Robertmurraya sp. FSL R5-0851: one gene and its partner. The protein of the gene in region 2 interacts with the protein of the main gene of each other region in a pairwise test. Links are inferred from orthologs where the notes say so. Each region holds a gene or a part of one and is shown on either strand. Other genes may lie near its edges.

What was found.
Region 1: the proteins of dnaE (region 2) and rplL interact in binary tests that used the Escherichia coli proteins (3 or more experiments, as listed by UniProt). The link is inferred for Robertmurraya sp. FSL R5-0851 from one-to-one orthologs.

Annotation. Positions count from the first base shown.
Region 1 is NZ_JBBOOE010000001.1:109,130-121,838, forward strand. The notes cover bases 9,797-12,709. They hold rplL (50S ribosomal protein L7/L12), read left to right. Parts: upstream 9,797-11,026; coding sequence 11,027-11,392; downstream 11,393-12,709. Other genes in these bases: rplA (50S ribosomal protein L1), read left to right, coding at 9,797-10,229; rplJ (50S ribosomal protein L10), read left to right, coding at 10,466-10,966; MKX65_RS00650 (methyltransferase), read left to right, coding at 11,503-12,105; rpoB (DNA-directed RNA polymerase subunit beta), read left to right, coding at 12,424-12,709. In the rest of the region: MKX65_RS00565 (PIN domain-containing protein), read left to right, coding at 1-72; ispD (2-C-methyl-D-erythritol 4-phosphate cytidylyltransferase), read left to right, coding at 93-791; ispF (2-C-methyl-D-erythritol 2,4-cyclodiphosphate synthase), read left to right, coding at 797-1,279; gltX (glutamate--tRNA ligase), read left to right, coding at 1,345-2,805; cysE (serine O-acetyltransferase), read left to right, coding at 3,141-3,809; cysS (cysteine--tRNA ligase), read left to right, coding at 3,790-5,187; MKX65_RS00595 (ribonuclease III domain-containing protein), read left to right, coding at 5,191-5,595; 23S rRNA (guanosine(2251)-2'-O)-methyltransferase RlmB, read left to right, coding at 5,612-6,355; MKX65_RS00605 (NYN domain-containing protein), read left to right, coding at 6,357-6,863; RNA polymerase sporulation sigma factor SigH, read left to right, coding at 6,989-7,600; rpmG (50S ribosomal protein L33), read left to right, coding at 7,695-7,838; preprotein translocase subunit SecE, read left to right, coding at 7,888-8,067; transcription termination/antitermination protein NusG, read left to right, coding at 8,234-8,767; rplK (50S ribosomal protein L11), read left to right, coding at 8,942-9,367; more of rplA, read left to right, coding at 9,531-9,796. UniProt on the Escherichia coli protein: The binding site for several of the GTPase factors involved in protein synthesis (IF-2, EF-Tu, EF-G and RF3). Is thus essential for accurate translation.
Region 2 is NZ_JBBOOE010000001.1:3,481,137-3,499,386, forward strand. Bases 7,869-11,774 are described here. They hold dnaE (DNA polymerase III subunit alpha), read right to left. Parts: upstream 11,429-11,774; coding sequence 8,069-11,428; downstream 7,869-8,068. Other genes in these bases: MKX65_RS17970 (NAD(P)-dependent malic enzyme), read right to left, coding at 7,869-7,957; MKX65_RS17980 (YtrH family sporulation protein), read left to right, coding at 11,567-11,774. Outside these bases: sporulation integral membrane protein YtvI, read left to right, coding at 1-541; MKX65_RS17940 (FxsA family protein), read right to left, coding at 571-957; pyk (pyruvate kinase), read right to left, coding at 1,049-2,806; pfkA (6-phosphofructokinase), read right to left, coding at 2,840-3,799; accA (acetyl-CoA carboxylase carboxyl transferase subunit alpha), read right to left, coding at 4,093-5,073; accD (acetyl-CoA carboxylase, carboxyltransferase subunit beta), read right to left, coding at 5,058-5,939; MKX65_RS17965 (FadR/GntR family transcriptional regulator), read right to left, coding at 6,082-6,705; more of MKX65_RS17970, read right to left, coding at 6,719-7,868; more of MKX65_RS17980, read left to right, coding at 11,775-11,908; sporulation membrane protein YtrI, read left to right, coding at 11,909-12,409; MKX65_RS17990 (DHH family phosphoesterase), read right to left, coding at 12,443-13,375; MKX65_RS17995 (YtpI family protein), read left to right, coding at 13,492-13,800; MKX65_RS18000 (CBS domain-containing protein), read right to left, coding at 13,839-15,158; MKX65_RS18005 (hypothetical protein), read right to left, coding at 15,270-15,512; MKX65_RS18010 (metal-dependent hydrolase), read right to left, coding at 15,614-16,294; MKX65_RS18015 (M24 family metallopeptidase), read left to right, coding at 16,414-17,511; ald (alanine dehydrogenase), read right to left, coding at 17,923-18,250. UniProt on the Escherichia coli protein: DNA polymerase III is a complex, multichain enzyme responsible for most of the replicative synthesis in bacteria. This DNA polymerase also exhibits 3' to 5' exonuclease activity. The alpha chain is the DNA polymerase catalytic subunit.

The DNA of each region.
Region 1 (12,709 bases), 3.4 Mb from region 2 along the record:
ACAAGTGTATTACAGACATCAGCTGGTCGAATGATTTTTGCTAAACCGAAGTTACTAGAAAAAGCATTATAGAAATAGTTAGGGGATATCTTATGTCTTACCAAGTTATTATCCCTGCAGCAGGACAAGGGAAAAGAATGCGGGCAGGCAAAAATAAGGTGTTGCTTCAGCTAAAGGATATTCCTATATTAATTCATACTCTGAGAGTATTTGAATTAGATGACGCATGTAAGGGAATTATTTTAGCTATTTCAGCCGGAGATGAAGATCATTTTTCCAGTCTCTTAAAAAAGTATCGAATTAAAAAGGTTACCTCTCTTGTTGCTGGTGGGAACGAAAGACAGCATAGTGTATACAATGGGTTGCAGGCAGCAAAGAAAGAGGGAATTGTACTCGTACATGATGCAGCTAGGCCATTTATTGAAAAAAGAGTGATCCATGAATTAGTATCGGTAGCTGAAAAGGATGGAGCGGCTGTAGTAGCGGTGCCTGTTAAGGATACGATTAAGAAGGTAAATAATTTTGAAGTAGTTGAGACGATTGAGCGTTCAAGCTTGTGGGCCATTCAAACCCCACAAGCTTTTCGCGTGTCGTTGCTAGAAGAAGCTCATAACCTAGCGTTGGTACAGAATTTTTTAGGGACGGATGAAGCCAGTTTAGTAGAACGACTACATATACCTGTAAAAATTGTTGAGGGCGACTACGATAATATCAAACTGACGACACCAGAAGATTTGTATTTTGCAGAGGCAATCATTAAGCAACGTGACTACCAAAAGAGGGGACTTTAATAACGATGTTTAGAATTGGACAAGGATTTGACGTTCATCAGCTCACAGAAGGTAGACCTTTGATATTAGGAGGTATAACGATTCCTTATGAAAAAGGATTGTTAGGGCATTCTGATGCAGATGTCCTTCTTCACACAGTGACAGATGCAGTTTTAGGGGCGATTGGTGAAGGAGATATTGGAAGACACTTCCCGGATACGGACCCAGAGTTTAAGGATGCCGATTCAGCGAAACTTCTTGAACATGTATGGTCATTAGTTGAGAATCGAGGGTATGAGCTTGTGAATGCAGATTGCACCATTATTGCACAAAAACCTAAGATGGCACCATATATTGAGCAAATGAAGAACCGAATCGCTGAATTATTGAAAGCTACACCCGATCAAGTAAATGTGAAAGCAACAACGACAGAAAAGCTTGGGTTTACCGGAAGAGGAGAAGGAATTGCCTCTCAAGCAGTGGTGCTCTTAAAAAAGAAAGAGCTCTAGGAATTGTCTTTTCACAATGATAAAATAAATGTCAAAAATAGATTGAACTCTTAGGAGGAAAAAGAATGTCTAACACTGTACGTGTTCGTTATGCACCAAGTCCAACGGGGCATTTACATATTGGAAACGCTCGTACTGCGCTATTTAACTACTTGTTTGCGCGTCATCAAGGTGGAAAGTTTATTATCCGAATTGAAGACACTGATAAGAAGCGTAATATTGCTGGTGGGGAAGAGAGTCAGCTAAAATACTTAAAATGGTTAGGGATCGATTGGGATGAGAGCGTTGATGTCGGTGGATCATATGGTCCATATCGACAATCAGAACGTAACGACTTATATGAAGTGTATTATAAGCAACTTCTAGAAGAGGGCAAAGCTTATAAATGCTATTGTACAGAAGAAGAATTAGAAGCAGAACGTAATGAGCAAGCGGAGAAGGGTGAGATGGGTGGCTATTCAGGCAAATGTCGTCATCTAACGAGTGAGCAGCGTGAAGGTTTAGAAAAAGAAGGCAGACAGCCAAGTGTTCGCTTTCTAGTTCCTGAAGGAAAGGTTTTCAGCTTTAACGATATGGTTAAAGGGGACGTTTCTTTTGAGGCAGATGGAATCGGCGGAGATTTTGTTATTGTAAAAAAGGACGGAACACCAACATATAATTTTGCTGTAGCCGTTGATGATCACTTAATGGAAATCACACATGTGTTGCGTGGTGATGATCATATCTCAAATACACCAAAGCAAATGATGATCTACGAAGCATTAGGTTGGGAAACACCGGTGTTTGGACATATGACATTGATCGTGAATGAAAGCCGAAAGAAGCTGAGCAAACGAGATGAGTCCATTATTCAGTTCATTGAACAGTATGAGGAATTAGGATATCTTCCTGAAGCATTATTTAATTTTATTACTTTACTCGGCTGGTCACCATCTGGAGAAGAAGAGATTTTCTCGAAGGAAGAGTTGATTTCTATTTTTGAAGCGAATCGACTTTCGAAATCTCCGGCTCTATTTGATAAGCAAAAGCTTACGTGGATGAATAACCAATACATGAAGAAGCAAGAGGTTGATGTCGTGTATGAGCTTGCTCTGCCACATCTTCAAAAGGCGGGTCTTATTAGTGAGGCAATGACTCCAGAGGAAATAGAATGGACGAAAAACCTCGTAGCACTTTATCAAGAGCAGTTGAGCTATGGGGCTGAAATTGTCGAGCTATCTGAGTTATTCTTCAAGGAAGAGCTGGAGCTAGAGGAAGAAGCAAAGGCGGTTCTTCAGGAGGAAGGCGTGAAGGAAGTATTATCTACTTTTGCGAATGAGATTGAAAAGCTTCCAAGTCTCCAGCCAGAGGATGTTCAAGCAACGTTGAAGAGTGTTCAAAAAGCAACGGGGCAAAAGGGTAAGAAGCTCTTTATGCCGGTTCGTGTGGCTGCTACTGGTCAAACACATGGTCCCGATCTACCGAAAGCCATTGCGCTAATCGGAAAAGAAAAAATATTACAGCGAATTGTGAGCATTATTGGTTAACAGATTGGAAAAAATGTAATATAGTAAAGATAATTATATAATTTAGAAAATGTTGAAGAGGAAAAGTAAAAAAGCAATGCTTTTTAGAGAGAACCATCATCGGCTGAAAGTGGTTTAAGTCCCTTGTTTTTTGAAGTGCCCCTCTGAGTCCTGATTCGAAACGGGGTCATTCCCTTAGTAGAATGAGGCGGATTTCTTCCGTTACAAGAGTTGAGTTGAAGTAACTTAGGTTACTTAAACAGAGTGGAACCGCGCAACAAAGCGTCTCTGTCATTTTTGACAGGGGCGTTTTTATTTTTATAAAAAAGCAGCATTTACGTTTAGGGGGAACGATAATGTTTAAAATGCTAAGGGAAGATGTTGAAGTAGTTTTTGAACAAGATCCAGCGGCAAGGACGTATTTGGAGGTTATCTTAACATATTCAGGTTTGCATTCCATCTGGGCTCATCGAATGGCACATGCTCTATATAAGAGAAAATTTTATTTTATGGCAAGGGTCATTTCGCAGGTAAGTCGCTTCTTCACAGGGATAGAAATTCACCCAGGTGCAACCATCGGAAGACGTTTTTTTATCGATCATGGCATGGGGGTTGTCATTGGTGAAACATGTGAAATTGGTGACAATGTGACGGTGTTTCAGGGAGTTACACTCGGAGGAACTGGAAAAGAGAAAGGAAAGCGACATCCAACGATAAAGGACAATGCTCTTATTGCAACGGGTGCGAAAGTATTAGGGTCAATCACGGTTGGTGAAAATTCTAAGATAGGCGCAGGTTCTGTTGTACTAAAGGATGTCCCTCCGAATTCGACAGTAGTTGGTATTCCTGGGAAAGTGGTAATAAGGGATGGAAAGAAAGTAGAGAAAGATTTAAATCACTGTGATCTACCAGATCCAACTGGTGATCGTTTTAAAGCATTAGAATCCGAAATTAACCATTTAAGAAGACAACTAGAACAGGTAGAGAAGGAAAGGAGTTACGAGCGTGAGCATTCAAATATATAATACATTGACTCGTTCAAAAGAGCCGTTCATACCTCTTGAAGAAGGTAAAGTAAAGATGTATGTTTGCGGACCTACAGTTTATAACTATATCCATATAGGAAACGCTAGACCACCTATTGTGTTTGATACAGTAAGAAGATACTTAGAGTACAGGGGCTATGAGGTTCAATATATCTCCAATTTCACTGATGTGGATGATAAACTTATTCGCGTAGCAAATGAGCTGGGTGAAGATGTCCCAACGATTGCTGATCGTTTTATTAAAGCGTACTTTGAAGATGTTACAGCACTTGGATGCAAAAGAGCAGATGTGCATCCTCGAGTTACAGAAAGTATGGATATTATTTTAGATTTTATTTCTACATTGATTGAAAAGGGATATGCCTATGAGTCCGAGGGAGATGTATACTATCACACTCGCAAATTTAAGGAGTATGGTAAACTGTCTCACCAATCAATTGATGAACTGCGACTAGGAACGAGAATTGCCATCGGTGAAAAGAAACAAGATTCCTTAGACTTTGTCCTTTGGAAGGCAGCAAAGCCGGGTGAAATCTTCTGGGAAAGCCCATGGGGGAAAGGAAGACCGGGTTGGCATATTGAGTGCTCTGCCATGGCGAAGAAGTATTTAGGTGATACCATTGACATTCATGCAGGAGGACAGGATCTGGCTTTCCCTCATCATGAGAATGAAATTGCCCAATCAGAAGCGCTAACAGAAAAAACATTTGCGCGCTATTGGATGCATAACGGGTACATTAATATTGATAATGAAAAAATGTCAAAATCACTAGGAAACTTTGTTCTCGTTCACGATATTATCAAAAAACATGATCCGCAGGTACTACGCTTCTTCATGTTAGCAGTCCATTATCGCAATCCTATTAACTATACTGATGAATTGTTAGAAAATACAAAAGCAGGACTTGAACGATTGAAAACTTCGTACCAAAACTTAAAACATCGACGGGATGCAAGTACCAACTTAACGGATAATGATCAAGAGTGGTTGACAAAAGTTACCACCTTACATGATGAGTTTGTTCGTGATATGGATGATGATTTTAATACAGCAAATGGGATCACTAAGTTATTCGACCTATCTAAGTTGGCTAACATGTATCTTATAGAAAAAAATACATCTATTGTTGTAATCGATGCATTTATGAGAGAGTTTGAAGTGTTATTTGGAATCTTAGGTTTAACGCTTGAAGCGGATCAACTGCTTGACGAAGAAATAGAAGCATTAATTGAACAACGAATCCAGGCTAGAAAAGATCGGAATTTCCAGTTATCTGACCAAATTCGTGATCAGTTAAAAGAGATGAATATTATTTTAGAAGATACGCCTCAAGGCACAAGATGGAAAAGAGGCTAAAATATGCTTCACTTTGAAAATACGATAGATGCGAAACAATTGAATAGTCTCGCTTTAGCATATATAGGGGACTCCATTTTTGAAGTTTATGTTAGAAGATATCTCCTTGAATCAGGGAAGGTAAGACCAAATCAGCTTCATAAGGAGTCAACCAAGTATGTTTCAGCAAAAGCTCAGTGTCAATTCATCCATCACTTTCTGGATTCGAAGCTTTTGAGTGAGGAAGAAGAGGCTGTTGTTAGAAGGGGCAGAAATGCAAAATCTGGAACAGTGCCAAAGAACACAGATGTACAGACATATCGCTATGGGACAGCGTTTGAAGCATTAATCGGATATCTATATTTGATGAACAGAGAGGAGCGACTTGATGAGTTGATCACAGTCGCCCTCTCTCAAGTTGGAGAATGAAAGGAGGAACAATAAGATGAGCCAAGACTTTATTATTGGAAAAAACCCAGTTATAGAAGCACTAAAGTCAGAACGCGATGTGAATAAAATATTTATCGCAGAAGGTTCCCAAACGGGTCAAATGCAACAGGTCATTGGGCTAGCAAAAGCACAAAATGTCATCGTTCAATTTGTTCCTAAAAAGAAAATCGATCAGATGGTAGAAGGAAATCACCAAGGGGTCGTTGCGGCAGTGGCTGCCTATCAGTATGCGGAGCTGGATGACTTGTTTAAGGCAGCAGAAGCAAAAGGAGAAACACCTTTTTTCCTTCTGTTAGATGAAATTGAGGATCCACATAATCTAGGATCCATTATGAGAACAGCGGATTCCACTGGTGCACACGGAATCATCATTCCGAAACGAAGAGCAGTTGGGTTAACAGCAACCGTAGCAAAAGCATCAACGGGTGCCATTGAGTATGTTCCTGTTGTCCGAGTGACGAATATGGCACAAACCATTGATGAACTAAAGGAACGAGGATTATGGATTGCAGGTACCGATGCGTTGGGAAAACAGGACTTTCGTTCGCTCGATGGGACAATGCCTTTAGGTCTTGTGATTGGTAGTGAAGGTAAAGGAATGGGGAGACTCATCCGTGATAAATGTGACTTTTTGGTTAGCCTGCCAATGAAAGGACATGTCACCTCTTTAAATGCTTCGGTAGCAGCTGCCCTTTTAATGTATGAGGTGTATCGAAAACGATATCCACTAGAGGGATAAAATGGACATTCTGTTAGTGGATGGATACAATATCATCGGAGCCTGGCCAGAGCTTCGAGAGCTGAAAAATAAGGATCTAGCTGCCGCTAGGGACCGTCTGGTTGAGAGGATGGCCGAGTATCAAGCCTACTCAGGTTATCGTGTCATCGTTGTTTTTGATGCACATTTTGTAAAAGGAACAGAGAAAAAGTATAAAAATTATAAAGTCGAAGTTATCTTCACAAGAAATAATGAAACTGCGGATGAACGCATTGAAAAACTTGCGATCTCTTTAAATAATAGGAAAACTCAAATTCATGTGGCCACCTCTGATTTTACAGAACAATGGGCCATATTTGGACAAGGAGCCCTAAGAAAATCAGCACGAGAGTTATTAATTGAGATGGATTCGGTTGAAAAGAAGATAGAAAAAAAGGTAAAGAACATCCAGGAAAATAGCCCTGCTTCAAAAATACCGTTAAGTAGTGAAGTGGCAGAAATTTTCGAAAAATGGCGTCGAGGAAAGTGAAGAGCGGTTGACGCTTTAAAAAGGCCTACTGTATAATATTTCTATCTATGCTTGTTCGGTCGGGGGGATCCGAAGTGAATGCTGACTACAAGACAACAAAAATCAACGAAAATTATTTACATTTAATGCAGCTTGAGGATGAAGAAATAGTTGATTTAGTGCACAAAGGTGATAGTGAAGCATTAGATTACTTGATTCATAAGTATCGAAACTTCGTTAGAGCTAAAGCTAGATCCTATTTCTTAATCGGTGCTGACAAAGAGGACATTGTTCAAGAAGGAATGATCGGTCTTTACAAAGCGATCAGAGATTTCCGAGAAGACAAGCTCACTTCCTTTAAAGCGTTTGCAGAACTTTGTATTACGAGACAAATCATTACCGCCATTAAAACGGCAACAAGACAAAAGCATATTCCACTGAACTCTTATGTGTCGTTGGACAAGCCGATCTATGATGAAGAATCCGATCGTACGTTAATGGATGTTATTTCTGGAGCTAAAGTGTTAGATCCGGAGGAACTTATTATCAATCAAGAGGAATTTGATCATATTGAGGTGAAAATGGCAGAGCTTCTAAGTGATTTAGAGCGGAAAGTCCTAGCTCTATACCTTGATGGCCAGTCATATCAGGAAATATCAGAGGAGCTTAACCGTCATGTGAAATCGATTGATAATGCGCTCCAACGTGTGAAAAGGAAGCTTGAGAAATACCTTGAGGTAAGGGAGCTCACCCTGTAGTATGACAGGGTAGATGGTAATAGAGCTCTGTTGACATTGATAAGTGTCCATGATACAGTTTTATGGACAAAATAGTAAGTTAGAGGTGGCATTTTTGACAAAAAAGGTAGTTTTGGCCTGTGTAACTTGCGGTTCGAGAAACTATTCAACGATGAGCAATAAAGAGTCGGAACGGTTAGAGCTGAAGAAGTTTTGTAGAACATGCAGTGCTCATACCATCCACCGTCAAACAAAGTAGTAGGCACCACCTATAGATAGAGTAAGACAAGGAAGTTGGGGGTATCCACATGCAGCGCGTAGTCGATTTTTTTAAAGATGTCAGCCGTGAAATGCGCAAGGTTAGTTGGCCAAAGCGTAAGGAACTGACGAACTACACAGTTACAGTATTAGCTACAGTTATATTTTTTGCTCTTTTCTTTGCTGTAATAGATTTAGGGATTTCAGAATTAATTCGTTTAATTCCTTGAATAACACCCGTAACATAATGGTATAATGGTAACAAACATAGGAAACTTTTAGCAAAGCCCGGCAACGGGTTTTTTCATTTGTAAAAAAATAAAAGCTAACAATGCTTTCTAGTTTAATAATATGGATTTTTTTATATAGGGAGGGAAGGACAATTCGTCCTCGACAATGGAAAAGAATTGGTATGTAGTTCATACTTACTCTGGTTATGAGAACAAGGTAAAAGCAAACCTTGAAAAGCGTGTAGAGTCTATGGCGATGCAAGACAAAATCTTCCGAGTAGTAGTGCCTGAAGAAGAAGAAACAGATATTAAGAATGGTAAAAAGAAAGTAGTTAAAAGAAAAGTATTCCCAGGTTACGTATTAGTTGAAATCTTAATGACAGATGACTCTTGGTATGTGGTTCGAAATACTCCTGGAGTAACTGGTTTCGTAGGTTCAGCTGGATCTGGTTCTAAGCCGACACCTTTACTGCCGGAAGAAGTGAATTTCATTCTTAAACGTATGGGACTTGAGCAGAAGCGTGTGGATGTAAACTTTGAACTTGGAGAAACGGTACAAGTCAAGGAGGGTCCATTTGCAAACTTTACTGGATCTATTGAAGAAATTGACAAAGACAAGTCTAAAGTCAAGGTTCTTGTAAATATGTTTGGTCGGGATACCCCTGTAGAACTTGAATTTACACAGATTGAAAAAATATAACCTGAAAAAACTTGAAATAGGTTTCGAAAGATGGTAATATTTCAAAGGTCAGTATGTCTCAAACATTGAGACCGGACAAAAGGAAACAGTTCTTTATTCTAAATAAAGACTATTATATGAGTGGGAGGGGAAAATCCCCTATTACCACATCACGGACTTAAGGAGGTGTGTCTCGTGGCTAAAAAAGTAATTAAGATTGTTAAGTTGCAAATCCCTGCTGCTAAAGCTAATCCAGCACCACCAGTTGGTCCTGCACTTGGTCAAGCCGGTGTTAACATCATGGGATTCTGTAAAGAGTTCAACGCTCGTACAGCTGAACAAGCTGGCTTAATCATTCCTGTTGAGATTACGGTTTTTGAAGACCGTTCATTTACATTTATTACAAAAACTCCTCCTGCTGCAGTTCTTCTTAAGAAGGCGGCTGGCATTGAGTCTGGTTCTGGTGAACCGAACCGTAATAAAGTAGCAACAGTCAAGCGTGACAAGGTGCGCGAGATTGCTGAAACAAAAATGCCTGATCTAAATGCGGCTAGCGTTGAAGCAGCTATGCGTATGGTTGAAGGTACTGCACGCAGCATGGGTATTGTTATCGAAGACTAATTCATGCTCGAATGTTTCTTTAGTTAAGGGGTTGCGGTGTTGAATTTGGTTTCACGCGCAACCTTTCTTATGTCTAGCGGGTGTGTTAAAGCACAGCGCTGTTATTCGTGGGAGGTTAGTTAAGAACTTTTCCGCTAAAACCACAATCTAGGAGGAAATAAAAATGGCTAAAAAAGGTAAGAAGTTTTTAGAAGCTTCAAAGCTTGTTGACCGTACAAAAGCATATCCGGTTGAAGAAGCTATTGAACTTGCTAAAAAGACAAACTTTGCAAAGTTTGATGCATCTGTAGAAGTTGCTTTCCGTCTTGGAGTAGATCCAAAGAAAGCTGACCAACAAATCCGTGGAGCAGTTGTGCTTCCAAACGGAACTGGTAAAACACAACGTGTACTTGTATTTGCTAAAGGTGAAAAGGCGAAAGAAGCAGAAGCAGCTGGCGCTGATTATGTAGGAGATGCAGACTACATCAACAAAATTAACCAAGGTTGGTTTGAGTTTGACGTAATCGTTGCTACACCTGACATGATGGGTGAAGTTGGTAAGCTTGGTCGTGTGTTAGGACCTAAAGGCTTAATGCCAAACCCTAAGACTGGTACAGTTACATTTGATGTAACAAAAGCAGTTAATGAAATCAAAGCTGGTAAAGTTGAATACCGTGTTGATAAAGCTGGAAACATCCACGTACCAATCGGGAAAACTTCTTTCGAAAACGAAAAGCTTGTTGAAAACTTCACTACAATTTTCGAAACAATGCTTAAAGTGAAGCCTTCTGCTGCAAAAGGAACTTACATGAAGAACGTAACTGTTACTTCAACAATGGGACCTGGAGTAAAAGTAGACCCTTCAACTGTAAATGCAAAGTAATTTAAAAATATAATTGACAACAGAATAAAATTCTACTAGAATAGATTTTGTTGTGAAAATAGAATAACATTTGTACCGCAGACAGTAGGTGCCTTCAAGGCTTAATCTCCTACCGAGGTCATACGATAGATTGAACAGTTCGTGTAAACGACTATTGTATACTTCCTCCATGTCTGCAAGGCATGGAGGTTTATATTTTCTGGTATAAATGTAGTAAATCTACAGGAGGTGTAAGGATGAGCAACGCTATCGAAACTAAAAAAGTAATCGTAGACGAAATCGCTGATAAGTTAAAAACTGCTAAAACAACAGTTGTTGTTGACTATCGTGGTTTAAATGTTTCTGAAGTAACAGAACTTCGTAAACAACTTCGTGAAGCTGGTATCGAGTTCAAGGTTTACAAAAACTCTTTAACTCGTCGTGCTGCTGAAGCTTCTGAACTTGCTGGCCTTAACGACGCTCTTACAGGTCCTAACGCTATCGCATTCAGTAACGAAGATGTTGTTGCCCCAGCTAAAATTTTAAATGACTTCGCTAAAAAGCATGAAGCTCTTGAAATTAAAGCAGGTGTAATTGAAGGGAACGTTGCATCATTAGAAGATATTAAGGCTCTTGCTGAACTACCATCACGCGAAGGCTTACTATCTATGCTACTCAGCGTACTTCAAGCTCCAATCCGCAACCTTGCTCTTGCTACAAAAGCTGTTGCAGATCAAAAAGAAGAACAAGGCGCGTAAGTTAGAATTATCGTTCGTGAAATAAACTATTAAAACACAATTTTAAGGAGGAACTTTATCATGACTAAAGAACAAATCATTGAAGCAGTTAAAAGCATGACTGTTTTAGAACTTAACGACCTAGTAAAAGCTATCGAAGAAGAATTTGGTGTAACTGCTGCTGCTCCTGTAGCTGTAGTTGGTGGAGCTGCTGGTGGAGACGCTGCTGCTGAACAAACTGAATTTGACGTTGTTCTTGCTTCTGCAGGCGACCAAAAAATCAAAGTTATCAAAGTTGTACGTGAAATCACAGGTCTTGGACTTAAAGAAGCAAAAGAACTTGTTGACAACACTCCAAAGGCAGTTAAAGAAGGAGCTTCTAAAGAAGAAGCTGAAGAAATCAAAGCTAAGCTTGAAGAAGTTGGAGCAAACGTTGAAGTTAAGTAATAATGATATTGAAAGGCTCGCTGCATAAGCGAGCCTTTTGCTTTTTAAAAAAGGTTCGATTATAATTTTTTCGTATAAGTTTTCTCTACTAAAAATTTGGAAGTGGTAGTATGGCAGAGCATTATTTCTCGCGCGAGCAAAAAGTTGAGAGTAATCGAAAGACATGGAGTTTCACACTTAGAAATCAAAGCCTATCTTTTATTACTGATAATGGTGTGTTTTCGAAAAGTGAAGTAGATTTTGGATCGAGGTTACTCATTGAGGCGTTTCAATTTCCAAACATCGATGGACCGATTTTAGATGTTGGTTGCGGCTATGGTCCGATTGGGATTTCTCTAGCAAAAGAACAAGTAGCCAAAGAGATACATATGGTAGATGTGAATGAGCGGGCGATTGGATTAGCAAAAGACAATGCAACTCTAAATAAAGTTTCAAATGTAACGATATACGAAAGTGATCGGTTAACTCAGGTAAAAGGCAAAGGGTTTGCTGCTATCTTAACAAATCCTCCAATTCGTGCAGGAAAGCAAGTAGTTCACGATATATTTGAACAAAGTTTTGATCATTTAGCTCCTAGCGGTGAGCTGTGGGTTGTCATTCAAAAAAAACAGGGTGCACCATCTGCAATAGAGAAATTAAGTGAAATATTTGGTTCAGTTGAAACCATCGAAAAGAAAAAAGGGTATTTTATTTTGAAAGCTAAAAAGATTTGACTTGACATTTTGGCTATGTTAATATTATAAAATGCCAACATGATATATTGTGTAAAATTGCTAAATTCAACTCTAGTTGTATAAATTTGGCAATATGCGGCGATGCTAATAAAATAATAGTAGAAAATTGGAGAATGCGGTTTTTAAGAAAAAACCCTTTTTCTTTTTGTCTTATGAAAAAAGGTGCATGTAAGCGTTGTTGACTTAAGTCGAGCGGTCAAGTGGGAAAATCCTCCTGTCTGGATAAAAGCATCTCGTTTGCCCATCTATTTTTTATAAGAAATTTATAGAAGTAATCATAAAAGCTTGATTTGAGGGGTGAATCTGTTGACAGGTCAACTAGTTCAGTATGGACGACACCGCCAGCGAAGAAGTTATGCGAGAATCAGTGAAGTATTAGAATTACCTAACTTAATTGAGATTCAAACAGCTTCGTATCAATGGTTCCTTGATGAAGGATTGCGTGAAATGTTCCAGGATATTTCACCGATTGAAGATTTCACAGGTAATTTGTCATTAGAATTTATTGATTATAGTTTAAGTGAGCCAAAGTATTCTGTTGAAGAATCCAAGGAACGAGATGTTACATACTCTGCTCCACTTC
Region 2 (18,250 bases):
TTGGTATCGCCTGTCAAGGTTTAGCAATAAGATTATTCCAACACGTGCAAAAAGCAGCACAAAGAGAGTACTTGAAGACTTAAAAAAAGCGTTATTTGGCTTTATAAAAGCTCAACTAACTCTAATATCTATTACAACTGTTATCATCCTTATTGGGCTTTTAATATTACGTGTAGATTATGCGATTACCATCGCACTTGTAACAGGATTAGTCGATATTATTCCTTACTTAGGAACAGGTGCTGTATTTGTTCCGTGGATTATTTATGAGGCTATTGCAGGAGAGATGAGTTTAGCTATTGGTTTAGGAGTTTTGTATATCATTGTGCTAGTTCAACGACAGGTCATGGAGCCAAAAGTATTATCCTCTAACATAGGTCTTGATCCTCTTGCCACATTAATTGCGTTATTTGTTGGCTTTAAATTAATTGGCTTCTTAGGGTTAATTGCAGGTCCTGTTACCCTCGTCATCATCACAACCTTGCACCGTGCACATGTATTTAAAGATGTTTGGTCCTTTATTAAGGGAAAAGAAGCATAGAAGTCCATTCTCATGAGAATGGACTTTTCTTATTTTATTATCTTAATTTTTCCTTTGTTCATCCAGTTGTGGAATGCCTTGCTGAGTAAGATTTTGAAGAATTTTCTTGTTGGCGGTACCAGTAATAGGAAGCCTGTTGCATCTGTTATAAAACCTGGTGTTAATAGAAGTGTGCCACCGATAATAATACAAACTCCATCCAATAGTACATCGCCAGGCATTTGACCGGATTGAAGGAGATGTTGAGCCTTTCTTATCGTATCTAGTCCTTGTTGCTTTGCTAGGTAGGCACCAAGCAAGCCAGTTAGAACGATAAGGGTGATGGTAGTCCAGATGCCAATAGTCTTACCTGATAAGAGCAAAAGACCGATTTCTGCTGCCGGTATAATAATTAATAGTAAAACGATATAACGCAAAATAATCGCCTCCTAGTTGTCCTTATATTATATGTGTATTCTTTAAAATCAGCAAAAAAGAAGCAGCCATTAGGCTACTTCTTCACTTATATTATAGAACGCTCGCGTGACCGTTATAAATAACACCATGTGAAGCGTCAATCGTAACTTCTTGACCATCCTTTAAGCTAGTAGTTGCACCTTCAGCGCCTACAATTACTGGAATCCCAAGACTCAGTCCTACTACTGCAGCATGACTTGTTAAGCCGCCTTCTTCCGTAACTAACGCACTGCATTTTTCAATTGCTGGAACCATCTCAGCATCTGAGCCAATCGTAACAAGGATAGAACCTTCTGTTACTTTATCTAACGCTTCTTTCGCTGAGTTAGCAATCACCACTTTACCAAAAGCTGTTTTTCTTCCAATTCCTTGAGCTTTTAGTACTACATCTCCAACAACATGAATTTTCATTAAGTTTGTTGTGCCTTTAACATTGACCGCACCTGCAGTAATTACCACTAAATCTCCGCGAGAAACGATTCCACTGTTTAAGCTTTCCTCTACCGCTGTATCAAGCATTTCATCAGTAGTATTGGCTTGTTTTCCGATTTGAGGATACACACCCCAAGCTAGTGATAGACGTCGGGCTACACCGTCATCAGAAGTAACAGCCACAATTGGAGCCTTAGGACGGTATTTAGAGATCATTCTAGCCGTATGTCCACTTTCAGTAGGAGCAATGATCGCATTTGCATCCAGATTTAATGCTGTGTGCGCAACTGATTGCCCAATTGCATCTGTAATATTATGATCATTTTCTTTGCTACGGTTAGATAAGATTTCTTTATGATCCAATGCAGATTCTGCACGAGATGCAATGTTATGCATCGTTTGAACCGCTTCTACAGGATACACACCAGCAGCTGTTTCCCCTGAGAGCATAATAGCGTCTGTTCCATCAAAGATAGCATTGGCTACGTCACTTGCTTCCGCTCTTGTTGGACGTGGGTTACGTTGCATAGAATCAAGCATTTGTGTAGCCGTAATAACTGGCTTCCCTTGTGCGTTACATTTTTTAATTAAACTTTTTTGAACAAGAGGTACCTCTTCCGCAGGAATTTCTACTCCAAGGTCTCCACGTGCAACCATTAGTCCGTCAGAGATTTCAAGAATTTCGTTGATTTTATCAACACCTTCTTGATTTTCAATTTTAGGAATAATGTGGATATGTGTTGCATTTTGTTCCTCTAATAAACGGCGAATTTCTAGTACATCGGATGCACGACGTACAAAGGAAGCAGCAATAAAGTCAATTCCTTGCTCGATACCAAAAACAATATCGTTCGCATCCTTTTCTGTGATTCCTGGCAGATTAACTGAAACACCTGGAACGTTTACACCTTTTTTATTTTTAAGTGTGCCCGTATTTAAAATTTTCGTATAAATTTCTCCAGCATCACGGTCAATCTTAGTTACTTCTAAGCCGATTAAACCGTCATCTAGTAAAATTTTTGAACCTTCGTTCACATCATCAATTAATCCAGGATATGTAATGGAGAATTTATCAACTGTTCCTTCTACCTCGGTCATTGATACAATCACATCGTTACCTGCAACTAACTCAATTGCACCATCAACCATATTATTTGTACGAATTTCTGGACCTTTTGTATCTAACAGAATAGCAACTGTTTTTCCGGTTTGCTTTGAAGCTTCACGGATATTTCTAATACGTGCACCATGCTCTTCATGGTCACCGTGAGAGAAGTTTAGACGAGCAACATTCATCCCAGCCTCAATCAGCTGTGTTAATTTTTCTACGCTTTCACTTGCTGGGCCTATAGTACAAACAATTTTTGTTTTACGCATACAATTGTGGACCTCCTAATATTTTAAAAAACGTTAAATGGATAGCTCTTTTGACAAGTTGTACATACTTTGATTTACCGAATGCTTTCTCGTTAGAATTTCGATGATATCGTGGTCAATAAGCTCATTCTTTTCAATACCAACCGCTCTTCCACCCTTGCCTTGTAACAATAACTCAACCGCAAATGCACCTAGACGACTAGCAAGCACTCTATCTGCTGCAGTAGGAGATCCACCACGTTGAATATGTCCTAACACAGACACACGAGTGTCAAGATCGGTTGCTTCCTTGATTTGCTTACTGAATTCAACACCGCTGCAAACACCTTCTGCAACCATGATGATACTGTGTTTTTTTCCACGCTCATGGCCACTTTTTAAGCGAGCTGCAATCTCATCCATATCATAACCAACTTCTGGTATAATGATTGTTTCAGCTCCTCCTGCTAAACCAGCCCAAAGAGCAATATCTCCTGCATCTCGACCCATAACTTCAATGATAAAAGCTCTATCATGAGAAGTAGCCGTATCGCGAATTTTGTCGACTGCATCAATTACCGTATTTAGAGCTGTATCAAATCCTATTGTATAATCTGTACCTGGTATATCATTATCAATTGTACCTGGTACACCAATACAAGGGAAGCCTTGCTCTGTTAATGCTTTTGCCCCTCTATAAGATCCATCGCCACCAACGACAACTAAACCTTCAATACCAAATTTCTTTAATTGTTCAATTCCTTTTTGCTGACCTTCTTTTGTTTTAAACTCCTCACAACGAGCAGAATAAAGCATGGTTCCTCCACGATGAATAATATCACCAACAGAACCTAGTTCTAACTTTTTGATATTTCCGCTAATTAAGCCAGAGTAGCCGTTGTATACTCCATAGACTTCCATATCATGAAAAATTGCTTTACGAACGACCGCACGTACAGCAGCGTTCATACCTGGTGAATCTCCACCACTTGTTAACACACCGATTCTTTTCAAAGCAAATCACCTCTGTATTGGATTGTTGAAGTATTATGTATAGTTAGAAGATGAATAATACGACATGTGATGCACTACTATTATTTACAGAATACCCGGGAATATTTCTAAAATACCATGAAGAAACAATGTTCTCAACTCTATCATAAACATAAAATCAATAGACGAAATAGTTTTTTTATTGAAAGCGCTTAATACTATCTTTTTTTTCTAAAAATGTTCATAATTCGATATTTACTGTCATTTTATTGGGATTTCTCTAAAAAAATAAGAAAGAGTGTGTCGAAACACACTCATCCATTTACACCTATATATTCGTGCAAAAATGTATATTTACCCATATTCTTGTATTTTTCATATCTTAATGCAAGCAGTTCATTTTCTGTTAGCTGTAACAACTGCTTTAGTGACTGTTGAATCGTATTTCTTATGCTTTCGGCTTGAGTATTTACATCCTTATGGGCTCCACCTCGAACTTCAGGAATAATTTCATCAATCACTCCAAGTTCCTTTAAGTCTGGTGCCGTGATTTTCATTGTTTCAGCCGCCTGTTTCGCAAGAGAAGCATCCTTCCAAAGAATAGCTGCAGCTCCTTCAGGGGAAATAACCGAGTACGTTGAGTTTTCAAGCATGTGGATATGATCACCTACACCAAGTGCAAGGGCACCACCACTTCCTCCTTCTCCAATGACAATACAAACAATAGGTACGGTTAAGCTTGCCATTTCAAAAAGGTTCCTTGCAATCGCTTCGCTTTGCCCTCTTTCTTCCGCAGCTTTCCCAGGATACGCACCCTTCGTATCAATAAAACAAATAATCGGACGATTGAATTTCTCCGCTTGCTTCATAAGTCTCAATGCTTTACGGTACCCCTCAGGATGTGGCATTCCAAAATTTCTACGGATATTTTCCTTCGTATCTTTCCCACGCTGATGGCCAATAATAGTAACAGGCAAACCTTGGAACTTCGCTACTCCTGCTACAATGGCTTCATCATCTCCAAAAAAGCGGTCCCCATGACATTCAATGAAATCAGAAAAGATAATTGATAAATAGTCTTGAGTTGTTGGCCTGGCAGGATGTCTCGCAATTTGCACTCTATCCCATGGCTTCATGTTGTCATAAATATCTTTTTCAAGCTTTTGAAGTCTTGCCTCAAGCTTTTCAATTTCGTCTGTCAAATCTACTTCTGCACTCGCTGTAAATTCTTTTAATTCTGCAATTTTCTTTTTCAGTTCAATGACTGGTTTTTCGAATTCTAGTTCTCCAACCATTCTATTTCACCTCCAGGCGTATGAATATCAAGCAATGTGGAAATTTTCTCTCTCAAATCATCCCTAGATATTACCGCATCTAACTGACCATGTTTTAAAAGAAATTCTGCTGTTTGAAAATCCTCAGGAAGCTCTTCTCTAATGGTTTGTTCGATAATGCGTCTCCCTGCAAATCCAATTAAAGCTCCTGGCTCAGCGAAATTATAGTCCCCAAGAGAAGCGAAACTAGCAGACACTCCTCCAGTAGTTGGGTGTGTCATGATCGATATGATTAGGTTACCTTCGTCGCTAAACTTTTTAAGGGCAACACTCGTCTTGGCCATCTGCATCAGGCTCAATACTCCCTCTTGCATCCTTGCTCCACCTGAAGCTGTAAAGATGATAAATGGGATGGATAGCTCACCTGCTTTTTCGATCGCTCTCGTAATCTTCTCACCAACTACAGAGCCCATACTTCCCATTCTAAAAGTAGAATCCATCACGGCAACAACCGCGTCATGTCCTTCGACCTTACATACACCAGTCACAACAGCTTCATTTAAATTTGTTTTCTGACGATCTTTTTCAAGCTTTTCTATATAATCAGGGAATCCAAGCGGGTTCTCAGATATCATATAACGATCAAGTTCAACGAAGCTTCCTTCGTCAACAAAGCTTTTTAGCCTCTCTTTTGAATTCATTGGATGATGATACCCACAGTGAATACAAACCTTAAGATTCTTCATTAACTCCTTGGAATACATGATTTTCTTACATCTTGGACACTTGGTCATAATCCCTTCTGGGACATCTTGTTTTGCAGCTTCGGTTGGAATAGTTGCATATTTTTTCTTCTTTGGTTTTGTAAATAGGTCTTTAATCGGCAAGCTTAAACCTCCCCATAGAATTCTAATAATCTCAGTGGTCAGACCACTACAATGAAAAATAATGCCTTTTTATATGAAGGCTCGTCTAGTTCTTTTTATCATGTTAGTATAATGTCACAACAAATTCTGCAGATATTTGTCGTTAATCATTCGACAGTTTCCGTAGTGAATAGTACGACTTTAGAACATCCGCCTCATTTCCACCTAGTAAGGCTTGCACGATTGCGAGGTAGAACGGATCGTTCCTTTCCATCTTCGGAAGCTTTAGCGCATCGTAATAATCATTTAAAATCGACCAAATACGATAGAAAAGATGATTATCTGCCAGCTCAACAATTTTTATAAAAAACTGATCGTCCGTAAATTCGCAAGATTCGAGCCACTTTTTTAAATCTTCTAGTTGGTTTACATTATTTCTACGGAGAATGAGTCTTAAACAATCTAATTCGATTAAATATTTCGTTTCAATCACATCTTGTTTTGCTTTTGAATCTTGAAGCACAAATGTGCCAAGTAGCTGCACAAGCTGATTACTGCGAAAATCTCTTATAAAGGTACCTTCTCCTCGACGGGTCTCAATAAGTCCTAAAAGTTCTAAAGCTCTTAAAGCTTCACGAACAGAGGAGCGTCCTACATTAAGACGCTCACAAAGTTCTCGCTCTGATGGAATTTTATCACCGGGTTTTAAACCATCCTGTTCAATCATACTGCGAAGCTGCTTGACAATTTCCAGATAGACTTTTGAGCCTCGTTCCACTGGTTCCATACTCACTTTAAGATCACTCGCTCTTTCCAATAACGGAAAGCTGGCTAGTTCTAGTCTTAATCTCGAGTGGGTCAACCTTCAATCTGGCTACACCTGTTTCCATTGCTGCCTTCGCAACTGCTGCCGCTACCTCTGGCGCTACTCTCGAATCGAATGGTGCTGGAATAACGTAGTCAGCGCTTAGCTCCTCTTCTGAGACAAGACTAGCAATCGCTTCAACCGCTGCCACCTTCATTTTTTCATTTATGTGAGTGGCTCTTACGTCTAAAGCACCTCTGAAGATTCCAGGGAAAGCTAGTACATTATTTACTTGGTTCGGGAAGTCAGAACGTCCGGTTCCGATAACCTTCGCTCCAGCTTTTTTCGCTTCTTCAGGCATGATCTCCGGTGTTGGATTCGCCATAGCGAAAATAATTGGATCCTCATTCATTGTTTGAATCATTTCACCCGTTAATGCACCTGCAACAGAAACTCCAATAAACACATCTGCACCTTTAAGTGCATCTACAAGACTACCTGTTTCTTGATTACGGTTCGTATATTTGGCTATTTCATTTTTAATGTCGTTCATTCCAAATGGTCTGCCTTCATATATAGCTCCTTTAGTGTCACACATAATAATATCACGTACACCATAGGTATATAAAAGTTTCATAATTGCAATCCCTGCAGCACCTGCTCCGTTAGCTACGACCTTAATTTCATTCATCGATTTGCCAACAAGCTTTAGCGCATTTACTAAACCAGCAACTGTAACGATTGCTGTACCATGCTGATCATCATGAAACACAGGTATATTGGTTTCCTTTTTAAGTCTCTCCTCAATCACAAAGCAATTAGGAGCAGCAATATCTTCAAGGTTTATTCCGCCGAATGTTGGTTCTAATAACTTGACGGTTTCAATAATTTTTTCGACGTCAGTTGTACCTAAGCAGATTGGAAATGCATCAACTCCAGCAAAGCTTTTAAACAAAACAGCCTTTCCTTCCATAACAGGAAGTGCCGCTTCTGGTCCAATATTTCCTAATCCAAGTACAGCTGTTCCATCAGAAACAACAGCAACCATATTCCCTTTCATCGTGTAATCATAGACCGTTTCAGGCTTGTCATAAATTTCTTTACAAGGCTCGGCCACTCCTGGCGAATAGGCAAGGCTTAGGTCATTTGCATTCCTAACTTGAACTTTCGATTTTGACTCGAGCTTACCTTTGTTTACTCTGTGCATATGTAATGCTTCTTCACGTAAAGTCAAAATGCATTCCACCCCTTAGTTAAAATAACTTTCTTTTCTCCATCCCCTTTTAGTGGTCAGACCACGTACACTTACACAATATAACATAATACAAATGGATGTAAAGGCTAATTATTTCAAAATGACGTTATCTGAACCAAGCAACGCCTGGATTTCCCTAATGAGTATCGTTGTAGGTTGTACATAATCCTCTTTACCAAGCCTAATACTTCTCTTAGATTCCTCGTAGTAAAGAATAACAGGTGTTCCTCCAGAATGCCTGTTTAACAGTTTCTTTAGTGTATGCAAAAATTCACCATGTTCTTGATGCTTTTGTATTTTTAGATATAATACGTTTTTATCTTCCACCACTTCTTCGTTCTTAACTACTTCCTTGGCCGATGATATAATAAGTTGCTTTGCTCCATTTCGTTCCTCGATTTTCCCATCAACAATCACAATATTACCTTGTTGTAAGAGCATCGAATATCTTTTAAGAACAGTAGGAAACACAACCGACTCCATATCTCCACTTTGATCTGATACTGTCAAGAAAGCCATCGTTTCTCCCTTTTTTGTACGAATTTTCTTCAATTCAGTAATATAGACCAAAACTCTTACATTTCTAATTTTTGTTGAAATGTAAGAAATCGCCATTGTTTGTTCCAATTTAGCTTCTTTCTCATAAATGGAAACGGGGTGGTCCGAAAGATATAAGCCTAATGCTTCTTTCTCCTGCCTTAGTTTATCTTCAGCCCTTATCGGATCAACGGTTACATATTTTGGTTTCAGGAAAAACTCATCATCTGTAAATAGATCTCCTTGCTGTGAGTCATCAGGATTTACTAGCTGCGCATGATCTAAAGCCACGTCAAGGCTAGCTAATAGCACGGCACGGTCTTCTCCGAATTCATCGAAGCTACCGGAATGGATAAGCGATTCTAATGCCTTCCGGTTAACTGATTTAGCAGACACTCGGATACAAAAATCAAAGAGATCCGAAAATTTCTTGCTTTTTCTAGCGGAGAACAAGCCCTTTAAAGCTGCAACGCCAATCCCCTTTATGGCTGTAAGACTGTATCGAATTGCATGATTTTCCACTAAGAAAGTATAGCCGCTTTTGTTAATGGATGGAGGCAAAACTTGAATACCCATTTCACGACATTCTTTTATATATTGAGCAATCTTTGACTCATTACCAATACTTGAGGATAATAACGCAGCCATAAAATACACTGGATAGTTCGCTTTAAGGTATGCGAGTTGATACGCAATCACACTGTATGCAACGGCATGACTCCTATTAAATCCATAGTTTGCAAATTTTACGATCAGATCATATACCTCATTGGCAATGCTTGACTCGTACCCCTTTGTCATTGCACCTTCAACGAAATGCTGTCTTTCTTTATCAAGAATTTCTTTTTTCTTTTTTCCAACTGCTCGCCTCAATAAGTCAGCTTCACCTAAACTAAACCCCGCCATCGTTGAAGCAATTTGCATGATTTGTTCTTGATACACGATGATTCCATACGTATTTTCAAGAATTGACTTCAAATCTTCATGCAAATACGAGATATGTTCTTTTCCATGCTTTCTATCTATAAACATCGGAATATTTTCCATAGGTCCGGGACGGTATAGAGCGTTTACCGCAACAATATCTTCAAAATTTGTTGGCTTTAACCGTCTTAATACATGTCTCATCCCTTCAGACTCTAATTGAAACACACCCGTTGTTTCTCCACGGCTTAACATCAAAAACGTATCCTTATCATCTAAAGGAATCGTTTTAATATCAAAATTAACTCTTACTCTCTTTTTTATCAAATCAATAATAGATTCTATGAGGGTTAAATTCCTTAAACCCAGAAAATCCATTTTTAATAGTCCAACCTCTTCCAAATCGTCCATCGCATACTGAGTGAGATAGACAGATTGACTTCCCTCACTTATGGGAACAGTGTTAACAAGCGGTTCTTCAGAGATCACTACCCCAGCTGCATGTGTGGATGTGTGCCTTGGAAGGCCCTCTAACTTTACTGCTGTCTCAAACAGCCTTTGGTTTGTAGGAGATTCATTAACAAATGCACGGAGCCTTTCTGACTGAGCGTAGGCATCTTTTAATGATATTCCAAGTTGCGAAGGTACCGCTCTTGACAGACCTTCGAGTTCCTTCGTATTTAATCCAAAAGCTCTTCCAACATCACGAAGGGCCGCTTTTGCTGCCAACGTACCAAAAGTAACGATTTGAGCCACATGTGCTTCTCCGTACTTGTTAGCGACATACTCGATCACCTCATCACGACGGTGATCCGGAAAGTCGATATCGATATCTGGCATTGTGATACGTTCTGGATTTAGAAACCTTTCAAATAACAAATCATATTTTAATGGGTCAACATCCGTTATGTACAACACATATGAAACCAACGATCCTGCTGCCGAACCTCTACCTGGACCAGTTAATATATGCTGTTCTCGTGAAAACCTCATAAAATCCCAAACAATTAAGAAGTAATCAGCAAATTTCATTTTCTCTATTACGCTTAATTCGTATCGTAATCGCTCTTTATGCTCTTTGGTTGCAGAGCTGTACCTTTCAGAAAGACCTTTCATGCAAAGCTTTTCTAACAATCCCTCTGCCGTTTCACCCTCAAGTGTTGGATACTTAGGAAGCTTTTGTTTATGGAGCTCAACCATAACATTGCATTCTTCAGCAATTCGCCAAGTATTTTCTAACGCTTTAGGGAAGTCTGCAAAAAGTTCAACCATCTCTGCACTCGTTTTTAAATAATATTGGTCGGTCTCCAAACGTTCCCTGTCATCATCCTGTAACTTCTCCCCATTTTTTATGGCTAATAAACACTCATGGGCAAATGAATCCGATTGTTGTAGATATCGAACATTATTTGTGACGACTGTTTGTACTGAATAAGAGTTCCCTAAAGAAACGAGTTTGTTTAAAAGACTGGTTTCTGCTGGTACATTATGATTTTGCAAGGAAAGAAAGAAGCTATCTGCTCCAAATATATGTTTATACAAATCTGCACATTTCGCTGCTTGTTCTTCGTTATCCTCTAGTAAGTACGACTCGATTTCCCCCGCATCTCCCGGAGAAATCGCAAATAATCCCGCTGCGTAATGTTTAAGCCATTTTAAGGGAATACCTTCCTTGGATTTCGTTTGTACAACACTTGAAATTTTCATTAAGTTTTGAAATCCCACCTGATTTTTCGCTAAAAGCACAAGTGGGTACGCCATATTAGAAGTTATTTCACTTTGAACATCCACTGAAAGTCCAATGATCGGTTTTATCTCATGCTTTAAGCATTGCTTATAAAAGGCGACTGCACCATGCATGACATTGTAATCAGTTAATGCGAGCATGGTAAATCCCTTTTCTTTTGCTCCCTTTACCAATTGTTCAACGGAAGCTGTGCTTGATAATAAACTAAACGCACTTTGCACTTGAAGGTGAACAAAAGACATATAAATCACACCCTAACTGCTTCATTCTTCTTTTATTATAGGGGCATAGACGAAAAAAAGAAAATATGTTCGCTTCATGAAAGCTCATATTTTTTAGAGTTTGTCCATATGATGTATCAATACTTTATTGATGTGAGGATGATTGTTGTGGGCGAACAACCGTATATATCAATTTTAATAGATGCCTACTTTATTGCTCTAGGTGTTTTATTAGGCGGAGCGCTCATCGGGGGGCTTTCTGCATTCTTGACCGGAAAACCAATGCTAACGGAAATTTACCGTATATCAACTTCGATACGGATTTGGGCAATTATCGCTGCGATAGGCGGAACATTTGATACAGTTTATAGCTTTGAAAAAGGATTCTTAGATGGTGGAACAAAGGATATCTTTAAACAATTCCTGCTCATTCTTACTGCTATGGGTGGTGCACAAACGGGAGCAACGATCATTAACTGGTTAACTCAGGAGCATATTTAAATGAGAATTCCGCCTTTCTACCGACTTCGTGCTGTCCAGCAGTTTATTGCAGGAATGGCGTTAGGTGGTGTAATCAGTTGGTGTATATTTCTTTATATTTACGGTGATTGGCAAGAAAGATACTCAAAAGAGCTAAAGCTGCAAGAGGAAACCATTAAGGATTTGAAGAATGAGAAAAATATTTGGCAAAATGACTATCGGGAGTTAAACAAGAAAAACGAAGAACTTCTTATTGTCCAAGACATTAAAATTAAAATCAGCCAAAAATACCAAATAGACTCATTTAGTATCTATGAAGTGGAAGAAGCCATTAAAGAGGATATCAACCCTTTGTTAAAAATGGATATTGATACAGCCTATAAAAGTAGTGATTGGGTTAAAAAGGTTATTGAAAATCGGACACACAGGATAAACGATAAAAGATACCAAGTCAAAGTAAAGGAAATTGTGTTTTATACGACATTATCCATTCAACTTGAGATGCAATTAGCCAATAATTAAGGTAGGAACAAAACTAAGTTCCTACCTCTTTTTTTACTTACAAACTTCTTCAATATCTTTCATGACATGTGGAACTTCATCCCATGAATAGATGGAGGCTCCAGCTGCAAGAGGATGACCGCCACCTTTATATTTTTTAGCCACTCCATTAATAACCGGACCTTTTGAACGAAGGCGAACACGAATTTGATCACTTTCCTCAATAAAGAAAGCCCATGCTTTGATTCCTTGTACACTTCCAAGAGCACTCACAAGCAGGGAGGCATCTGCTGCCCTTACATCATATGTAGCAAGCAGTTCCTTTGGAAGGATCATAGATGCAACGCCATTTTCGTTCATTTCAAAATTTTGAAGAACATAGCCATTTAACTTAACCACATTCATTGGTAGTTCGTACATTCCGTCATAAACTTCTGTACGAGAGAAATTATATTGTATTAACTCTCCAGCATATTGGAATGTTCGATCATTTGTACTAGGGTAAAGAAATCTCCCCGTATCTCCAACAATTCCTGCATACAATAATCTAGCCGCTTGATCTGACATTTGTAAGCCCTTTTCTTGACCATATAAGTAGAGTTCATAAATCATTTCACTTGTTGAGCTAGAAGTCGTATCAACCCAGACAAGATCACCATATGGATCCTCGTTTGGATGATGGTCTATTTTGATCAACTTGTCCCCAGAGAGGTATCTTTGGTCACAAATACGCTCTTGATTTGCCGTATCTGTCACGATAACTAGAGACCCATTATATGTATCATCACTTATTTCATCAAGCCGTCTCAAATATTGTAAAGACCGCTCTTCTTGTCCAACTGTGTAAATCGTTTTGTCTGGGAAAGAAGCCTTTAAGATTTCTGCCAGTCCTCCTTGTGACCCATACGCATCCGGATCTGGGCGAACATGTCGATGAATAATAATGGTATCGTACTGTTTAATCGTTTCAATTATTTGATCTTTCATTGCTGATCTCCTTTTTTTCCTAATACTCTCTTTTTAACACAAAAAGAGAAAAAGTAGAAATTATTTTATATACAAGGTAGAATAATGGAAGAATGTCGAAGCTTGGAGGGAATTATATGCCTATATTTGTCATTATTATTGTCGTATCTATTATGTTTTATCTTTTTTATAAAATCCAATTTTTTCGTTCCAACCGACCAGCAGAAAAGAAATGGATTTCTGCTAAAAGCAATATTGCTCTAGGATTATTTATTGCATCCTTTGGAATGAATCGTATCATGATTTCTCAATCAACTGTAGTGTATATCATAGGTGCTATTTTTATCGCCCTTGGAGCATACAATATTTTGGGTGGAATAAAAGCTTATAAGTATTTCCTTCCTCTAGCAGCAAAGGAAGCAACTGAATTAAAAAAGCATATGTAAGAAGGGGAGTTGTTCATTCATCGAACAACTCCTTTTTCCTAATGTCTGTCAATCAGCTGACACATCATCATCGCTTTACCAACTAAAACATTTTCGTTATATACTTCCACATCGACCTTCCCAAATTTTCGACCAACCTCTAGCACTTTCGGATAAATTTCTAATACACTATCCATTTGAACGGGTTTTAGAAAATAAATGGTCATATTTTCAACGACTAGATCACCTTTTTTATATCCTCTTAGAACACCATTGGCTGCTTCTGTCACAATGGTAGTGAAAACACCATAAGAAATCGTCCCAATCGAGTTAGTCATTTGAGGGCTTACTTCACAGCGGAGAACGTCCTCGTTCTTTGTTTTCCCTTTCGTTACTACAAGCTGATTTGTAACGATGTCATCAATCGTTTCTCCGACTTGAGGCTGCCGTTGGATCATCTGTAGAGCTTTTAGTACATCCTGTCTGCTTATGATTCCCTCTAAGCGATTATTGTCGTCAACAACAGGAAGGACCTCAATCCCTTCCCATACCATCGAGTGGGCACAGGAGGCAACACTCGTTTTCCCAGTAACAGTCATTGGATTTTTTGTCATGATTTTTTCAATACTCGTCGTATCTGCAATTCCCATAACGTCCTTTGAAGTAACCATCCCTTGCACCTTCATCTGGTGGTCGACTACTGGAAAACGACTATGCTTTGTTTCACGATTTTTTTCATGCCAAACTTCTATTGTATCCGTTGTTTTTACATAGATTGTCTCGTTAATAGATGTTAGAATATCTTCAACAAGTACAATTTCTTTCTTTATTAACTGATCGTAAATGGCACGGTTAATCATCGCAGCAACCGTGAAGGTATCATAGCTAGTTGAAATAATGGGCAACTGAAGGTCATCTGCCAACTTTTTCACTTCATCTTCCGTATCAAATCCACCAGTGATGAGCACGGCTGCTCCAGCATTCAATGCATACTCATGCGCTTTTGTCCGGTTCCCGACAATGAGTAGATTACCTGCTCCAGTGTACCTCATCATTTGTTCAAGCTTCATCGCACCAATGACAAACTTATTTAATGTTTTATGTAAACCCGCACGTCCACCGAGAACTTGTCCATCAACAATATTTACTACTTCAGCAAATGTTAGCTTTTCAATATTCTCCTTTTTCTTTCTTTCAATTCGAATCGTACCAACACGTTCAATCGTGCTCACATATCCTTTATTTTCTGCATCCTTTATGGCTCGATACGCAGTACCTTCACTAACATTAAGCGCCTTGGCAATTTGCCTTACTGATATTTTTTCACCAATTGGTAGTTCATCAATATATTGTAGAATTTGTTCATGTTTTGTAGCCAAGACCTTCACCCTTTATAAATTCTGTATTTTCTATTAGTTTGGTATCTATCCTTTTATTATAAAGCGTGAAGGGGCTTGATTACAATTTGATTTCATTTTGCGAATAGGTAATTAATAGGCTCGCACTTTTCTTCGCACCTGTTTTTTTGATAATTTAGCTTCCGTAACCCTTCTCTTTTTAGGTGCATACATAATAGCAGATAAATTCCCTGCTATTACGAATACGGCTAACACAAGCCAGGCCACTGAGTATATTCCTGCAGTTCCCGCGTTATAAGCTGACAGTTCAGGTACTCCGTAATAAAGCATCACTCCCGTTGCAAGTAAGCAAAATAGGTATCGATTTTTCTTCAATATAAGCAATCTCCTTTCTTGTCCAACTAGTAAAATGTATGCAAAAAAATAAAAAAAAGTCGATGAAATCGTCCAGAGACTCTTTCATCGACAAACTTTACCTACAACTCTATCGACTGCCCTACATCTAGAACAGCACCCACTCCATCAGGAAGCATCTTTACAAACGTTCTAGGGTCTTGCTGAAGCAATGGGAAGGTATTAAAGTGAATCGGCACTACCTTCTTTGCTTGTAATAGTCCTGCAGCATAAGCAGCATCATCTGGACCCATCGTAAAATTATCACCGATCGGCAGGAAAGCTATATCTATTGGATGTCTGTCCCCAATTAGCTTCATATCCGAAAATAATCCCGTATCCCCCGCATGATAAATGGTTTTCCCATCAATCGTTAAAAGGACACCTGCAGGCATACCAAGGTAAACGATTTCATTATTCTCGTTTATGTACCCTGACCCGTGAAATGCTTGGGTTAGCTTAACTCTACCAAACTCGAAATTAAATCCTCCACCGATATGAAGCCCATGTGTTCTTACTCCTTTAGAACCTAGATAATCAGCAATCTCTGCAGTTCCAATTACAAGCGCATCATTCTTTTTGGCAATCTCGACGGTATCACCTATATGGTCATTGTGTCCATGAGTCACAATGATTACATCTGCATGAACATCTTCAACTTTTAAATCCGTTGTTGGGTTTCCATTAATAAAGGGATCAAATAGTATTCTCGTTCCATTGGCCTCAACTAATAGTATTGAATGTCCATGAAAGCTAATTTTCATCTCTCTACACTCCTTTTCATTTATCAATTTCCTTATATCCATATTTTACTACCAATATAAGTTTACTTTCAAAAGTAATGTTGTTACTCTAAATTTATAATACCGAAGGGGGAATAACTTTGAATAGCAAGCTTAACTCAATAGCCAACTGGCTTACTCAAGAACAAATTGATTTTTGCTTTTTAACTAATCCTGACAGTGTATTTTATGTAAGTGGATTTTTAAGCGATCCCCATGAAAGGCTGCTAGGTGTAGGTATTTTCCAAAGTGGAGAACCCTTCCTTGTTTGTCCCTCAATGGAGAAGGAAGATGCAAAGAAGGCCGGATGGGGCTTTGATATAATCGGATATTCTGATATCGAAAATCCATGGATACTTATACATAAGCTTTGTAACGATCGAACGAAGTCTGTAGAAAAAATAGCCATCGAAAAAGAACATATGAATGTGGAGCGCTACGAGCTTATAGGTTCCTTATTTTCACAAGCTACTTTTCTTCCTGCAGAGGAAAAGATCCGCAAATTACGGATGGTAAAAAGCGAGAGTGAAATTGCTTCGATTCGCGAGGCGTGTGCCCTAGCTGATTACGCAATTGAAGTAGGCTGTTCCGAAATAGCGGAAGGAAAAACCGAACTGGAAGTATTAGCAGCCATTGAATATGAATTAAAGAAAAAAGGCGTTTCGGAGATGTCTTTTTCTACTATGGTTTTGACAGGGAAAAACGGAGCGTCTCCACATGGAAATCCTGGACTGACAAAAATGAAAAAAGGCGATCTTGTTCTCTTTGATTTAGGAGTCGTCGTTGATGGATACTGCTCAGATATTACCCGTACAGTAGCACTTGGTGATATAAGTGAGAAGCAAAAAGAAATATATGATACCGTTTTAAAAGCTCAAGCCTCAGCTATCGAAGCGAGTAAGCCTGGAGTAACATGCCAAGCGGTCGATCTAGCAGCAAGAAATATTATTTCAGCAGCTGGCTACGGAGAATATTTTCCACATCGGCTCGGTCACGGGCTAGGAATTAGTGTACATGAATATCCTTCTCTTACTGAAACAAATACTCTTCTACTTGAAGAAGGCATGGTCTTTACGATCGAACCAGGAATCTACGTTCCTGGAGTAGCGGGTGTCAGAATTGAAGATGACGTGCTTGTTACCTCCAATGGGGTTGAGATCTTAACAAAGTTTCCAAAGGAATTACAAATAATAAGATAAAATAAAGCTCCTTGAACATTTTTTATAGGGAACCGTTTTTAGGTGCATTTCTTAAAATACATACCGAAATGACAGTCGTATTGGCATCGTTAATTGGTATAAAGAGGAAAACTCGCTCCCTTTTAAATTTGATGTCTTGTCCTTATTCGAGTAACCAGTAACCAGCAAAATTAAGCGGAGTTTTTCCGGTTAATTGCAGAATGAAGCCCGTTTTGGGTTAAATAAGTGGAGATTTTCCGTTTATGCAAGGAAAATCTCCACTTATTCACGTTTTTTGAGACAATTGTCGGAATTTCTCCGCCTATGTAAGCTATTTTTTATCGTATTTGCTAATTAAGCGAAATTTCTCCGTCTATTATGAACTCAGATGCTTAACCGTTGAACATTTTTCATGGAGCTTTTCTTGAATTTCTATTTTTCTAATAATTCACGAGAAGCTGCATATTCTAATCCATGAGCTTCTGCCACAGCCTCATATGTGACATAGCCTTCAAGGGTATTGATTCCTTTTAGTAACGCTTCATTTTCAAGACAAGCTTTTTTATAGCCTTTGTTTGCAATTTGGAGTGCATAAGGCACGGTTACATTTGTTAAAGCCATCGTTGAAGTACGTGGTACTGCACCTGGCATGTTTGCTACTGCATAATGCACAACACCATGCTTTTCATATGTTGGCTTATCATGTGTGGTAATACGATCGGTCGTTTCAAAGATACCACCCTGATCAATCGCAATATCA